Ancylobacter polymorphus: one gene and its partner. The protein of the gene in region 1 binds, or shares a complex with, the protein of each later gene. Links are inferred from orthologs where the notes say so. Each region holds a gene or a part of one and is shown on either strand. Other genes may lie near its edges.

The links.
Region 2: the proteins of scpA (region 1) and meaB are in contact, whole or in part, in a crystal structure (PDB 8DPB), measured with the Methylorubrum extorquens proteins. The link is inferred for Ancylobacter polymorphus from one-to-one orthologs. Residues at the interface, in SOR27001.1 of Methylorubrum extorquens: Glu577, Glu578, Asn579, Asp580, Gly581, Arg582, Arg583, Arg585, His596, Ala604, Ser605, Ala608, Asp609, Gly611, Phe612, Asp613, Val614, Asp615, Ile616, Gly617, Pro618, Leu619, Glu625, Arg628, Gln629, Val631, Glu632, Asn633, Asp634, Glu661; in SOR26638.1 of Methylorubrum extorquens: Arg20, Ala21, Ala24, Arg25, Thr28, Ser32, Arg33, Arg34, His37, Thr98, Gly99, Gly100, Ser101, Ile102, Leu103, Lys106, Thr107, Ala110, Ala113, Ile114, Asp115, Arg116, Ala118, Phe119, Ile120, Arg121, Pro122, Pro124.

What each region holds. Positions count from the first base shown.
Region 1 is NZ_CP083239.1:131,625-139,514, forward strand. The notes cover bases 3,069-6,000. They hold scpA (methylmalonyl-CoA mutase), read left to right. Parts: upstream 3,069-3,422; coding sequence 3,423-5,579; downstream 5,580-6,000. Other genes in these bases: K9D25_RS00565 (hypothetical protein), read left to right, coding at 3,069-3,391; K9D25_RS00575 (LysR family transcriptional regulator), read right to left, coding at 5,592-6,000. In the rest of the region: K9D25_RS00555 (acetyl-CoA carboxylase biotin carboxylase subunit), read left to right, coding at 1-1,074; K9D25_RS00560 (methylmalonyl-CoA mutase family protein), read left to right, coding at 1,085-2,950; more of K9D25_RS00565, read left to right, coding at 3,011-3,068; more of K9D25_RS00575, read right to left, coding at 6,001-6,542; K9D25_RS00580 (alpha/beta hydrolase), read left to right, coding at 6,696-7,520; K9D25_RS00585 (efflux RND transporter periplasmic adaptor subunit), read left to right, coding at 7,538-7,890. UniProt on the Escherichia coli protein: Catalyzes the interconversion of succinyl-CoA and methylmalonyl-CoA. Could be part of a pathway that converts succinate to propionate.
Region 2 is NZ_CP083239.1:4,325,464-4,330,892, reverse strand. What follows is about bases 1-2,950. They hold meaB (methylmalonyl Co-A mutase-associated GTPase MeaB), read right to left. Parts: upstream 2,002-2,950; coding sequence 1,000-2,001; downstream 1-999. Other genes in these bases: K9D25_RS20715 (dipeptidase), read right to left, coding at 2,869-2,950; K9D25_RS20720 (branched-chain amino acid aminotransferase), read right to left, coding at 2,003-2,863; K9D25_RS20730 (response regulator), read right to left, coding at 506-892; K9D25_RS20735 (peptidase C15), read right to left, coding at 1-506. In the rest of the region: more of K9D25_RS20715, read right to left, coding at 2,951-4,266; K9D25_RS20710 (helicase HerA-like domain-containing protein), read right to left, coding at 4,402-5,429. UniProt on the Escherichia coli protein: Binds and hydrolyzes GTP. Likely functions as a G-protein chaperone that assists AdoCbl cofactor delivery to the methylmalonyl-CoA mutase (MCM) ScpA and reactivation of the enzyme during catalysis.

The DNA of each region.
Region 1 (7,890 bases):
GTCGCTGCGGGCGAACCGCTCGCGCTTCGTCAGGAGGACGTGAAGCTGAACGGCTGGGCGGTGGAAAGCCGCGTCTATGCCGAGGACCCCTATCGCGGCTTCCTGCCCTCCATCGGGCGCCTCACCCGCTATCGCCCGCCGGCGGAGGGGGTGAATGACGGCGTCACCGTGCGCAACGACACGGGTGTCTATGAAGGCGGGGAAATCTCGCTCTATTACGACCCGATGATCGCCAAGCTGATCACCCACGCCCCGACGCGCGCGCAGGCGATCGAGGCGCAGGCGGACGCGCTCGACGCCTTCGCCATTGACGGCATCCAGCACAATATCCCCTTCCTCTCCGCGTTGATGACGCATGAGCGCTGGCGGGCGGGGCGGCTTTCCACCGGCTTCATCGCCGAGGAGTACCCCGACGGCTTCCACGCCACCACGCCGAGCGCGGCGCTGGCCCGCCGGCTCGCAGCGGTGGCGGCGGTGATCGACAATGTCGGCAATGCAAGGAAGCGCAAGATTTCCGGCCAGCTCGCCGGGCGGCCGGTGGTGTTCGAACATCAGCGCGTGGTGCGCCTCGGCGACCTGATGCTGGCCTGCGAGGTGGACCGGGCGGCGGGTGGCTTTATCGTCAGCTTCCTCGATGAGGCTGGCCGGCCGGTCTCCACCCATGAGCTGCGCTCGGGCTGGCAGCCGGGTGAGCCGGTGTGGAACGGCGTGTTCGACGAAGAGGCGGTGGCCGTGCAGGTGCGCCCGCGCCTCAACGGCGTGGCGCTGGCCCATCGCGGCATCGCGGTGGAGGCGCTCGTCTATACCAGGCGCGAGGCGGAACTCGCCGCGCTGATGCCGGTGAAGGATCAGGCCGGCAGCGGCAAGCACCTGCTCTGCCCGATGCCGGGCCTCGTCGTCTCGGTCGCGGTCAGCGAGGGGCAGGAGGTGAAGGCCGGCGAGACGCTGGCTATCGTGGAAGCGATGAAGATGGAGAATGTGCTGCGCGCCGAGCGCGACGCTACCGTGGCCAAGATCCACGCCAAGGCCGGCGACAGCCTGGCGGTGGACGCCGTCATCCTCGATTTCGCCTGAGGAGAGGCCGATGGACCCGCGCCCGCTCGATCTCGGTCTCGACAGCTTCCCGCCCGCCACGCGCGCGGACTGGCTCGCCTTGGTCGACGGGGTGCTGAAGGGCGCGCCTTACGACAAGCGCATGGTGACGCGCACGGCGGATGGCTACGGCCTCGACGCGCTCCCGGAGCGGCGGCGCGAGGCCGCGCCCATCGCCGGCCGCCTGGCGGGGGCACCGTGGAAGGTGATCGCCCGCATCGACCATGACGACGCCGCCAGCGCCAATGCGCAGATGCTGGCCGATCTCGACGGCGGCGCCGATGGCGTCGCGCTGGTCTTTGCCTCCGCACCCTCCGCCGCCGGCTTCGGGCTGAGCCTGCGGCATGAGGAGGTGGTGGCGGCGCTGGACGGCCTTCTGCCGGAGATGGCGACGCTGCGGGTGGAGGCCGGCGCCTATCAGGGCCGCGACATCGCCCTCGCTCTGGCCCGGCTCTATGAAAAGGCCGACCCGGCGGCGCTCGACCTGCGCTTTGGGCTCGACCCCATCGGCGACTTCGCCGCGCTCGGTGCCGCGCCCATCGAGTGGGAGGCGCTGGCCGCCCGGCTCGGCCAGACCGTCACCGCGCTGCACGGGCGCGGCCTCACCGCGCCGATGGTGCGGGCGGATGGGCGCGTTCACCATGCGGCCGGCGCCACCGATGCGCAGGAACTCGCCGCCACGCTCGCCACCGCCACCGCCTATCTGCGGGCGCTGGAGGCGGCGGGCCTGCCGCTCGATGCGGCGGCGCGGCTGATCGAGGTGACACTGGTTGCCGATGTCGACCAGCTCGGCACGCAGGCCAAGCCAAGAGCCTTCCGCCTGCTGTGGCAGGCGGTGCTGGAGGCGTGCAGGCTCGCCCCCTCGCCGGTGGCGATCCACATGGAAACCGCCTGGCGCGCGCTGACCCGGCACGATGCGCAGGTGAACCTGCTCCGCGGCACCCTCGCCGCCTTCGCCGCTGGTGTGGGCGGGGCAGACAGCGTGACCGTGCTGCCCTTCACCCAGGCTCTGGGCTTGCCGGACGCGGATGCGCGGCGGCTGGCGCGCAACACCCAGATCATCCTCATGGAGGAAGCCAACGTCCACCGCGTTGCCGACCCTTCCGCTGGCGCCGGCGCCATCGAGGAACGCACCGAAAAGCTGGCGGCGGCGGCGTGGGAGCTTTTTCGCGCCATCGAGCGCGAGGGCGGCATGGTGGAAGCGCTTACCTCCGGCGCCTGGCAGCGGCGCGTGGCGGCGGCGCGGCAGGCGCGGGCGCGGGAGGTGGCCACCCGGCGGCTGCCGATCACCGGCACCTCGGAATTTCCACTGCTCACGGAAGGCGTGCCGAGCGTTCTCGCCCCTGCCCGCCCCCACCCCGCCGCCGCGCCTGCCGAGGGCGCGCTTCTGTGCGAGCCGCTGGTGGGCGAGCGGCTTTCCGAACCGTTCGAGCGGCTGCGGGCGCGCGCCGCCGCGACCAAGGCGTCGGTGTTTCTCGCCGGCCTCGGCACGCCGGCGGATATCGCCGCCCGCACGGGCTTTGCCCGCGCCGCCTTCGAGGCGGGCGGCATTGCCGCCTCCGGTAATGACGGCTTCACCGACCTACAGACGCTGGTCGCCGCGTTCCGGGCGTCGGGCGCCCGGCTCGCCTGCCTGTGCGGTTCCGACGCGACCTATGCCGAGCGCGCGGTCGAGGCGGCGCGGGCGCTGAAGGAAGCCGGGGCCGTTACCGTCTATCTCGCCGGCAGGCCCGGCGAGGACGAGGCGGCGCAGCGCGCCGCCGGCGTCGACGCCTATCTAGCTGCGGGCCTCGACCTCGTCGCCTTTCTCGACGACGCCCAGGCCCGGCTCGGCCTTGGCCGCAGGAGGGAACCATGAGCCCGGCCATCCGTTGCCCCAGGGGTAGCTCTCATGCTGCCATCAACCTAGGGACAGACCATGAAAACGCTGGATCACGGGTGGCGTCGCGCCACCTGCGGCGCGGCGCTGTGCGGGGCACTGCTGGCAGTGCCGGCGACGGCGCAGGAACTGAGCCTGCACGACGGCATCTGGGAGGTGTCGGCCGAGCCGGTGTCCGGGCCGTGCGACAAGCGGCTGGAGTTCCGCCTGTCGGTGGAAGACGGCCAGATCAGCTATGCCGGCCTGTGGGCTGTGGATGCCAGCGGTTCGGTCAGCCCGCTGGGGCGGATCGACATCCGCGTGGTGCGGGGCGAGGAGACGCTCTCCGCGCGCGGCATGGTGCGCGGCGATGTGGCCACCGGCAAATGGCAATCGGCGGCGAAGAACTGCAGCGGCTCCTTCGTGGCGCGCCGGGCCTAGGCGTCAGCCCCTCTCACCGGGAGGGCGTTTGATGAGCCGCATCCCGGATTTCGCCGCTCGGGACTGGCAGGCGCCGCAGCCGCCCGCGCCGTCGGTCGATGCCGCCGACTGGACGACGCCGGAAGGGCTGGTGGTGAAGCCGCTTTATGGGCCCGCCGACATTGCCGGGCTCGGCGCCATCGACAGCTATCCCGGCATCGCGCCTTTCCTGCGTGGCCCCTACCCCAGCATGTATGCCACCCAGCCCTGGACCATCCGGCAATATGCCGGCTTCTCCACGGCCGAGGATTCCAACGCCTTCTATCGGCGCAACCTCGCGGCCGGGCAGAAGGGCTTGTCGGTCGCCTTCGATCTCGCCACCCATCGCGGCTATGATTCCGACCATCCGCGCGTCGCCGGCGATGTCGGCATGGCGGGGGTGGCGATCGACTCGATTTACGACATGCGCACCCTGTTCTCCGGCATCCCGCTGGACCAGATGAGCGTGTCCATGACCATGAACGGGGCGGTGCTGCCGATCCTCGCGCTCTATGTCGTGGCGGCGGAGGAGCAGGGCGTTAAGCCGGCGCAGCTCTCCGGGACCATCCAGAACGACATCCTCAAGGAGTTCATGGTCCGCAACACCTATATCTACCCGCCCGGTCCCTCCATGCGGATCATCTCCGACATTTTCGCCTTCACCTCCAAGGAGATGCCGCGCTTCAACTCGATCTCGATCTCCGGCTACCACATGCAGGAGGCGGGAGCGACGCAGGACCTCGAACTCGCCTATACGCTGGCAGACGGCGTCGATTATGTGCGCGCCGGGGTGGCGGCGGGACTGCCCATCGACGCCTTCGCGCCACGCCTGTCCTTCTTCTGGGCCATCGGCATGAACTTCTTCATGGAGGTGGCGAAGCTGCGCGCCGCCCGGCTGATCTGGGCGAAGCTGATGAAGGATCTCGGCGCGCAGAACCCCAAGTCGCTGCCGCTGCGCACCCATTCGCAGACCTCGGGCTGGAGCCTGACGGCGCAGGACGTGTTCAACAACGTCATGCGCACCATGGTGGAGGCGATGGCGGCGACGCAGGGGCACACCCAGTCGCTGCACACCAACGCGCTGGACGAGGCGCTGGCTCTGCCGACCGACTTCTCCGCCCGCATCGCCCGCAACACGCAAATACTGCTACAGCAGGAAAGCGGGACCACGCGGGCCATCGACCCGTGGGGCGGCTCGTTCTTCGTGGAAAGGCTGACCGCCGATCTGGCACACAAGGCGCTCGGCCACATCGCCGAGGTGGAAGCGCTCGGCGGCATGGCGAAGGCAATCGAGGCCGGCATCCCCAAGCTACGCATCGAGGAAGCCGCTGCCACCACCCAGGCGCGGATCGACTCTGGCGCCCAGACCGTGGTCGGCGTCAACAAGTACCGCCCCGCGCGGGAAATGCCGATCGACGTGCTCAAGGTCGACAACTCGGCTGTGCGCGCGGCGCAGCTCGACAAGCTGGCGCGGCTGAAGGCTGAGCGCGATCCGCAGGCGGTGGCGCAGACGCTGGCCGCGCTGGAGAACGGCGCGCGCGGCGGCGCCAATCTGCTTGCCCTCGCCATCGACGCCGCCCGCGCCAAGGCGACGGTGGGCGAAATCTCCGACGCGCTGGAGCGCGTCTTCGGCCGGCACCGGGCGGAAATCCGCGCGGTTTCCGGCGTCTACCGGCGGGAGGCGGGAGCGATGGGCGACAGGGTCGCGCAGGTGCGGGCGCGCGTCGAGGCGTTCGAGCACGAGGAAGGCCGGCGCCCGCGCCTCCTCGTCGCCAAGGTCGGGCAGGACGGACATGACCGCGGGCAGAAGGTGATCGCCTCCGCCTTCGCCGATCTCGGATTCGATGTCGATATCGGCCCGCTCTTCGCCACGCCCGAGGAAGCCGCCCGGCAGGCGGTGGAGAACGACGTGCATGTGATCGGCATTTCCTCGCTCGCCGCCGGACACCTTACTCTGGTGCCGCAGGTGAAGGCGGCGCTGGCCGCACAGGGGCGGCCGGACATCATGGTGGTGGTGGGCGGCGTGGTGCCGCCGCAGGATTACGACGCCGTGCGCGCCGCTGGCGCCGAGGCGATCTACCCGCCCGGCACGGTGATCGCCGAGGCCGCCGGCGAACTGGTCGACACACTCGCCGCCCGTCTCGGTCATGCGAAGGACGCGGCGGAATAGAGGCCGCCGCCCTCACCCCGGCGCCCGCACCGGCAGATGCAGCGCCGGCCCGGCGGGGCGGTAGGCGCCGCCGGAGCCGAACAGTTCCGCCACCCAGTCGACGAAGACGCGCAGCCGGCTGCTCAGATGCCGGTTCGGCGAATAGACCACATGCAACACGATGGGGCCCGCCTGCCATTCCGGCAGCACGCGCACCAATGCGCCGGTGTCGAGATAGGGCCCCACCATCGCATCAATCGTCTGCGTAATGCCGAGGCCGGCGAGGCCGGCGGCGAGATAGGCGGTGGAATCGTTGGTCGCCAGCACATGCGGCACGCGCAGCTCATAGCTTTCCTCACCGCGCACCATGTCGAACACCATCGGCCGCCCGGTGCGGGCGCTGAAATAGCCGATGACGCGGTGCCCGTTTGCGAGGTCGCGCGGGTGCTCCGGCAGGCCGTGGCGAGCGATATAGGCGGGCGAGGCGTAGTGCATCAGCGTCAAGGCACCGACGCGGCGGGCGATCAGCGTCGGGTCGCTGAGATCGCCGCCGCGAATGGCGCAATCGACATTCTCGGCGAGCAGGTCCACCGGACGGTCGGTGACGCCGAGATCGAGCTGGATGTCGGGATAGCGGGCGAAGAAATCCGGCAGCGCCGGGATGAGAGCGTAGAGCGCCAGCGAGGACGGCACATCCACCCGCAGCCGCCCGGCCGGGCTCGCCTGCGAGCGGGTCATCGAGCCATCGAGCTCATCGAGATCGGAGAGCAGCGCCACCGCGCGCTCATAATAGGCGGCGCCGTCGGGGGTCACGGCGACGCGGCGGGTCGAGCGGTTGAGCAGCTTGGTGCGCAGATGCGCCTCAAGCTGCTGGATATGCTTGGTCACGGTGGGTTTCGGCATGTCGAGCAGGTCGGCGGCACGGCTGAACGTGCCGGCTTCCACCACCCGGACAAAGGCCCGCATCGCGGCGATCTGGTCCATGGCTACCGTGTGATTATTTCCATATGTAAATAATGTTATCGCCAATCGGCTATTTTTTCGAGCCCGATGCAGGTCTAGTTTTCGCCGCACTGCAACAGCAACAACCGTTGGAATCGGGGTGGGAGCGAAGGCTTCCTCCCGGTAGTGGGCGCCATGACCGCAGCGTGGACCGAGGCAAAGCTGGATATGGACGGGGAGGCGCTGGCCGCGCGCGTCTACCGTCCCGCCGTGCCGCTGCGTCCCGCGCCGCTGGTGCTGCATCTGCATGGCGGCTGCTTTGTCGACGGCGATCTCGACTGCAGCGCGCATCTCTGCCGCATCATGGCGGAGGCCGGCGCGGTCGTGGTCTCCATCGACTATCCGCTGGCGCCGGAACACCCCTTCCCGGCGGCGCTCAACCTCTCCTTCAAGGCGCTGGGCCGGCTTTATGCCGAGCGGGGGAAATGGGCGGGGCGCGGCGCGCGGCTGTTCGTCGCCGGCGAGGAAGCCGGGGCAAATCTTGCCACCGCCCTCAGCCTGATGGCCCGCGACCAGCAGGCCCCGCCGCTGGCCGGGCAGATCCTGATCTCGCCCATGGTCGACCCCAGCCTGTGCTCCGGCTCGATCCACGCCGCCTCGGCGGGGGCGTCGGGCTGCAAATGGGCGGATGGCTGGCACCTCTATCTCGGCAGCGCCGACCGCGCCGCCCATCCCTATGCCGCCCCGCTCGGCTCGCGCCGGCTGGGCGGGCTCGCTCCGGCGCTGATCGTCACCTCCGCCGACTGCCCGATCCGCGACGAGAGCCTCGCCTATGCCGAGCGTCTGCGCGCGGGCGGGGTGGCGGTGGAAAGCCATCTGCTCGAAGGCACCAACTGTTCGAACCAGAGCATCGACGCCGCCATCGAGGCCGCCCCGGCATGGGAGACGGTCCTGCGCGGCCTGTTCAGCACCTTTCTGGCGGAGAATTCCGCCGCACCGCTTCGCACCATTCGGGCCTGAGGCCCGGGAGACAGGTCATGAGTGACAACCGCTTCGGCACCGATGCCGCCCCGACACCGATCGCACACGCCGTCATCGCCCACGATGCACCCGCCCCGCGTCCGCGCCGTGCCAAGGGCTGGCGTGAGGCGGGGCTGGCGCTGACCCTCGCCCTCATCGCCACCGGCGGTGCCGTCTTCGTCGCCTGGCCGAGCTCGACCGCGCTCGCGACCGATCCCGCCCCGGCGGAAGCCGCCGCCCCGCCGGCCATGCCGGTGGAGGTCGCGGTGCTGAAGACGCGCGAGACCATGAAGTGGGACGAGTTCTCCGGCCGCCTGCGCGCGGTGGAGGTGGTGGAGGTGCGCCCGCGCGTCGCCGGGGCGGTGGAGAA
Region 2 (5,429 bases), 4.2 Mb from region 1 along the record:
GTGCGACGGCCGGCGCGCGCCCAGCCATAGGCGCGGAAGGCCAGCGCGTTGCAGACATAGCGGCCGGCATGGCGGGAGAGATGGGCGGGGACACCGGCGGCGCGCAGCGCCGCCAGCAGCGGCGCCGGGCGGGCAGCCAGCGCCCGCTGCGCCGGTGCGCCGGGCTCCAGCACGCCCGAGGCCGGACGGTAGCCGGCGGCATCGGGAAACGCGCCGGTCGCATTGCGGCCGACGATTTCGATCGAGACACGCCGGCGCCGGGCGGCGACGCCCAGCATCAGCACGATGTCCGGCTGGGTTTGCGCGAGCAAAGCGGGGAAGCCGGCGGCCTCGTCCCAGCGCGTGGCGAGCAGGCGCTCTTCGGTCCGTGCGCCCCCGGCCGGGCGGCGGCGCGCGAGCTGGCGGGCAAGCTGGGCGGACGGATTGGCCGGCATACCGGGAAAATGGCCGAAGCCCGTGATGAGCAGGCGCGGCAGAGCCGATGCCTTTGCCGGCCCGGCGCGCATCAGGCCGCGCGCGCCTCCAGCGCCCGCGCCAGAGCGCCCTCGAGATCGGCCAGCTGAAACGGCTTGTTCAGCACCGGGCAGGTGCGCCAGGCCGCGTCGATGGCGCTGTCATTATAGCCGGTGGAGAAAACGATCGGGATGCCGTGACGGGCGATCGCCTCGGCGATGTCGTAGCTGTGGCGCGTGCCGAGATTGAGGTCGAGCATGGCGACATCGATCTCCTCATGACGGGTGGCGACGAAGTTCAGCGCGTCGTCGAAGCGCGATTCATTGCCGACGACGGTGGCGCCCAGTTCCTCAAGCATGCCCTCGATCATCATCGCGACGAGCGTCTCGTCCTCGACCACGAAGACGCGCTGGCCCGACAGCGTGGGCTGATCCTGCATGATGATGTGTCGCTCCCTCTGGTCGGGCTTGCCTGTCCGGTGCCGACCAGCAACCGTCGCCAATTTGGATATTCTTCCCTCATTTCGGCTTTTTTGCGAGTCCGGCCTCACAAATCTGGCCAGCCGAACAGATTGGCGATCTTCGCGGCGCCGAGCGTGGGGGAAAGCGCGCCCGCCGCCACCGCCTGCTCGATCGCCGGCAGTTGCGCCCGCAGCGCCGGGGCGCGGCGCAGCGCATCGCGCACCCGCTCGTCGAACAGGGTCCACATCCATTTCACCTGCTGGCCGCTGCGGCGCGCAGAAAAGGCCCCCGCCTGCGTCGCGCGGTCGCGATGCGACACCGCCGTCGCCCACAGGGCATCGATCCCCTCGCCGGTCAGGCCGGAATAGGTGAGCACCGGCACCGACCAGAATGGCTCGCGCCCGCCGAGCACATGCAGCGCGGCGCGGTACTCCCCCGCCGCCGCCTTGGCACGGGCGAGATTGGCGCCGTCCGCCTTGTTCACCGCGACGATGTCGGCCAGCTCGATGATGCCCTTCTTGATGCCCTGCAACTCGTCGCCGGCGCCGGGCAGCATGAGCACGAGGAAGGTGTCGGTCATGTCCGCCACCGCGGTTTCCGACTGGCCGACGCCGACCGTCTCCACCAGCACCACGTCATAACCCGCCGCCTCGCACAGCAGCAGGGTCTCGCGGGTACGCGCCGCGACCCCGCCAAGCGTGCCGCCGGCCGGGGAGGGGCGGATGAAAGCGCGCTCCTCCAGCGACAGGCGGGCCATGCGCGTCTTGTCGCCGAGAATCGAGCCGCCGGTGCGGGTGGAGGAGGGGTCGACCGCCAGCACCGCCACCCGGTGCCCCTGGGCGATGAGGTGGCTACCGAGCGCGTCGATGGTGGTCGACTTGCCCACTCCCGGCACGCCGGTGATGCCGAGGCGCAAGGCGCGCCCGGTCTGCGGCAGCAGCGCCTGCAATAGCTCGCCCGCCAGCGCGCGATGCGCCAGCTTGCGCGATTCCACAAGCGTGATCGCCCGGGCGAGCGTGGCGCGGTGGCCGGAGCGGACACCCTCGATGAGCGCGTCGAGGGCGGGCAGCGGGGCGGCGTGCGTCACTTCAGGAATGGGCGAACTCCCAGTAGAGGTCGCGCGCGCGGCGATAGACCGGGCCGGGCTGGAGATCGCGCTCTTCGATGCGCGTCACCGGCGTGACCTTGGAGTAATTGCCGGTGGAGAAGATCTCGTCCGCCTCCAGGAAGTCGCGCCAGGTGAGCGCACCCTCCACCACCTCGATGCCGGCCTCCCGCAGCAGGTTTGCCGTGCGGGTGCGGGTGATGCCGGCGAGGAAGGTGCCGTTCGGCGCCGGGGTGAAGGCGACGCCGTCCTTGGCGAGGAAGACATTGGCGGTGGCGAGCTCGGCGACATTGCCCAGCATGTCGCACAGCACCGCATTGTCGAAGCCGCGCGCATGCGCCTCGACGAGCGCCCGGGCGTTGTTGGGGTAGAGGCAGCCGGCCTTGGCGTCGGTGACGGCGCATTCGATCGTCGGCCGGCGGTAGCGCGACAGGGTGATCGCCGTGCCGTGGTCCGGGCTCGGCATGCCGGCCTCGTAGAGGCTGAGGCACCAGCGGGTGGATTCCGGGTCGGCGTCCACCGTGCGCGCGCCGGGATATTCCGCCCAGTACATCGGCCGGATATAGAGCGCAGCGCCGGGCGCGAAGCGCTTCACGCCCTGATGCGCCAGCTCTACCCATTTCTCCACCGAGACCAGCGGCTTCAGCCCCATTGCCAGCGCCGAGCGGTTCACCCGCGCGCAGTGCAGGTCGAGGTCCGGCGTCACCCCCTCAAAGGCGCGGGCGCCGTCGAACACCGAGGTGCCGAGCCAGGTGGCATGGCTGCGCACGCCGAGGATCGGGATGTTGCCCTCCTGCCAACTGCCGTTGAAGAAGGTCCAGGTCTGCGTCCAGTGATGCGACATGACAGCTACTCCGCCAGAGCCGCGAGGATGCGGACCCAGCTGCGAATGCCCTTGTGGAAGGAGGTGAGGTCGTATTTCTCGTTGGGCGAATGGATGCGGTCATCGTCCAGCGCGAAGCCGACCAGCAGCGTGTCCTGTCCCAGCACCTTCTTGAACTGGCCGACCACGGGGATGGAGCCGCCCTCGCCATAGGTGACGGCCGGCGCGCCCCATTCCTCGCTGAGCGCGCTCGCGGCCTTGGCGAGCAGCGGGTTGTCATGGGCGACGGCGACCGCGCGGTTGCCCTCGCCACCGAGGAATTCCACCGTGCAGTCCGCCGGCAGCTTGGAGCGGATATAAGCGCGCACGCAGTCGCGCACATGGACCGGGTCCTGGTCCGCCACCAGCCGGCAGGTAATCTTGGCCGTGGCGATGGAGGGGATGACGGTCTTGCCGCCCTCGCCGGTATAGCCGCCCCAGAGCCCGTTGACCTCGAAGGTCGGGCGGGTCGAGACCATCTCGATCAGCAGCCGGTCCTTCTCGCCGATGGGATGGGAGAGGCCGATGGGGCCGAGGAAATTCTCCGTCGTCAGGTCGAGCTTCGACCAAGCCTCGCGCATGTGCTCGGAGGGCTCGACCACGCCGTTATAGAAGCCGGGAATCGTGATGCGCCCGTCCTCGCCATGCACGCCGCCGATGATCTTTGCGATGACATGCAGCGGGTTGGCGGCGGCGCCGCCATAATAGCCGGAATGCAGGTCGCGATCGGCGGCGCGGACGACGAACTCGTCATGCATCAGCCCGCGCAGCGAGAGGATGATGGCGGGGGTGTTCGCATCCCACATGCCGGTGTCGCAGACGAGGGCAAGGTCGGCTTTCAGCTCGCTCTTATGCGCTTCCAGGAACGGGCCGATATTGGCCGAGCCGCTCTCCTCCTCGCCCTCGACCACGATGGCCACATCGACCGGCAGGCGGCCGATGGTGCTGACATAGGCGCGGCAGGCCTCGACGAAGGTCATCACCTGGCCCTTGTCGTCGGACGAACCACGGGCGACGATCCGCTTCACCCCGTCCGCCGCTTCGACGATGCGCGGCTCGAAGGGCGGGCTATCCCACAGTTCCAGCGGATCGACCGGCTGCACATCGTAATGGCCGTAGAACAGCACCCGACGTTCCGCACCCCCGGCCGAGGTGCCGGTGACGATGGGATGGCCGGGCGTGTCGTTCAGCTTGGCCGTGAGGCCGAGCGTGGCGAGGTCGTCCGCCAGCCACTGGCCGGCGCGGCGGCAATCGGCGGCATAGGCGCGGTCGGTGGAAATGGAGGGGATGCGCAGGAAGTCGAACAGACGCGCGAGCGATGCATCGAGATCGGCATCGACGGCCGCGAGCACGCGGTCGAGGTCTGTCCTGGAATGAGCGGCCATGGCCGGGAGTCCTTGTCGTTTCAAAGAGGCCTTTCCGCCTCATCTCCGGGCTTGACCCGGGGACCCAGACACCTTGCGCCTCCGTCAAGGACTGGGTGGCCGGGTCAAGCCCGGCCATGAGGGTCTCATTGCTGTCTACCGCCGGCGGGCGCCGCCGAGCACGTTGCGCAGAATGGCCTTGGTCACTTCATTGGTGACCTGCCGCGTCACCTGGTTGACCACCCGCTCGCCCATGCTCATGCCGCCGCGCGGGCCGCGCCGGAACAGGCCGCCAAGCGTGTCCGCCAGCCAGCCGCCGCTCTGCGCCTCCGCCTCGGCCGGCGTGGCTTCGGGCGCGGTGGCCTGCTCGGCGCGCTTGGCGAGGATTTCATAGGCGGATTCACGGTCGAGCGTTTCGTCATAGGCGTGGCGCACCGGGCTTTGCGCCATCGCGACCTTGCGAAGTTCCGGGGTGATGGGCCCGACGCGGGCGGCGGGCGGGGCGATGAGCGTGCGCTCGACCATGGACGGGGTGCCATTGCCCTCCAGCATCGAGACCAGCGCCTCGCCCTTGCCAAGCTGGGTGATGACCTCGGCGGTGTTCAGCGTCGGGTTGGGGCGAAAGGTGTCGGCCGCCGCCTTCACCGCCTTCTGGTCGCGCGGGGTGAAGGCGCGCAGCGCGTGCTGCACCCGGTTGCCGAGCTGGGCGAGCACGCTGTCGGGGATGTCGAGCGGGTTCTGGGTGACGAAATACACGCCCACCCCCTTGGAGCGGATGAGCCGCACCACCTGCTCCACCTTCTGCAGCAGCGCCTTGGGCGCTCCGTCGAACAGAAGATGCGCTTCATCGAAGAAGAACACCACGCGCGGCTTTTCGGGATCGCCGATCTCGGGCAGCTCCTCGAACAGTTCGGACAGCAGCCACAAAAGGAAGGAGGCGTAGAGCCGGGGCGAGGCCATCAGCTTGTCGGCGGCGAGCAGCGAGATGGTGCCGTAGCCCGAGCGCGGCTCGACCCGCATCAGATCGGTGATCTTCAGCGCCGGCTCGCCGAAGAATTTGTCGGCGCCCTGATTTTCCAGCACCAGCAGCGCCCGCTGGATGGCGCCGACGGTGGCGGGCGAGACATTGCCATAGGTGGTGGTGAGCTTGCCCGCATTCTCCGCGACGAAGGCCAGCATCGCCC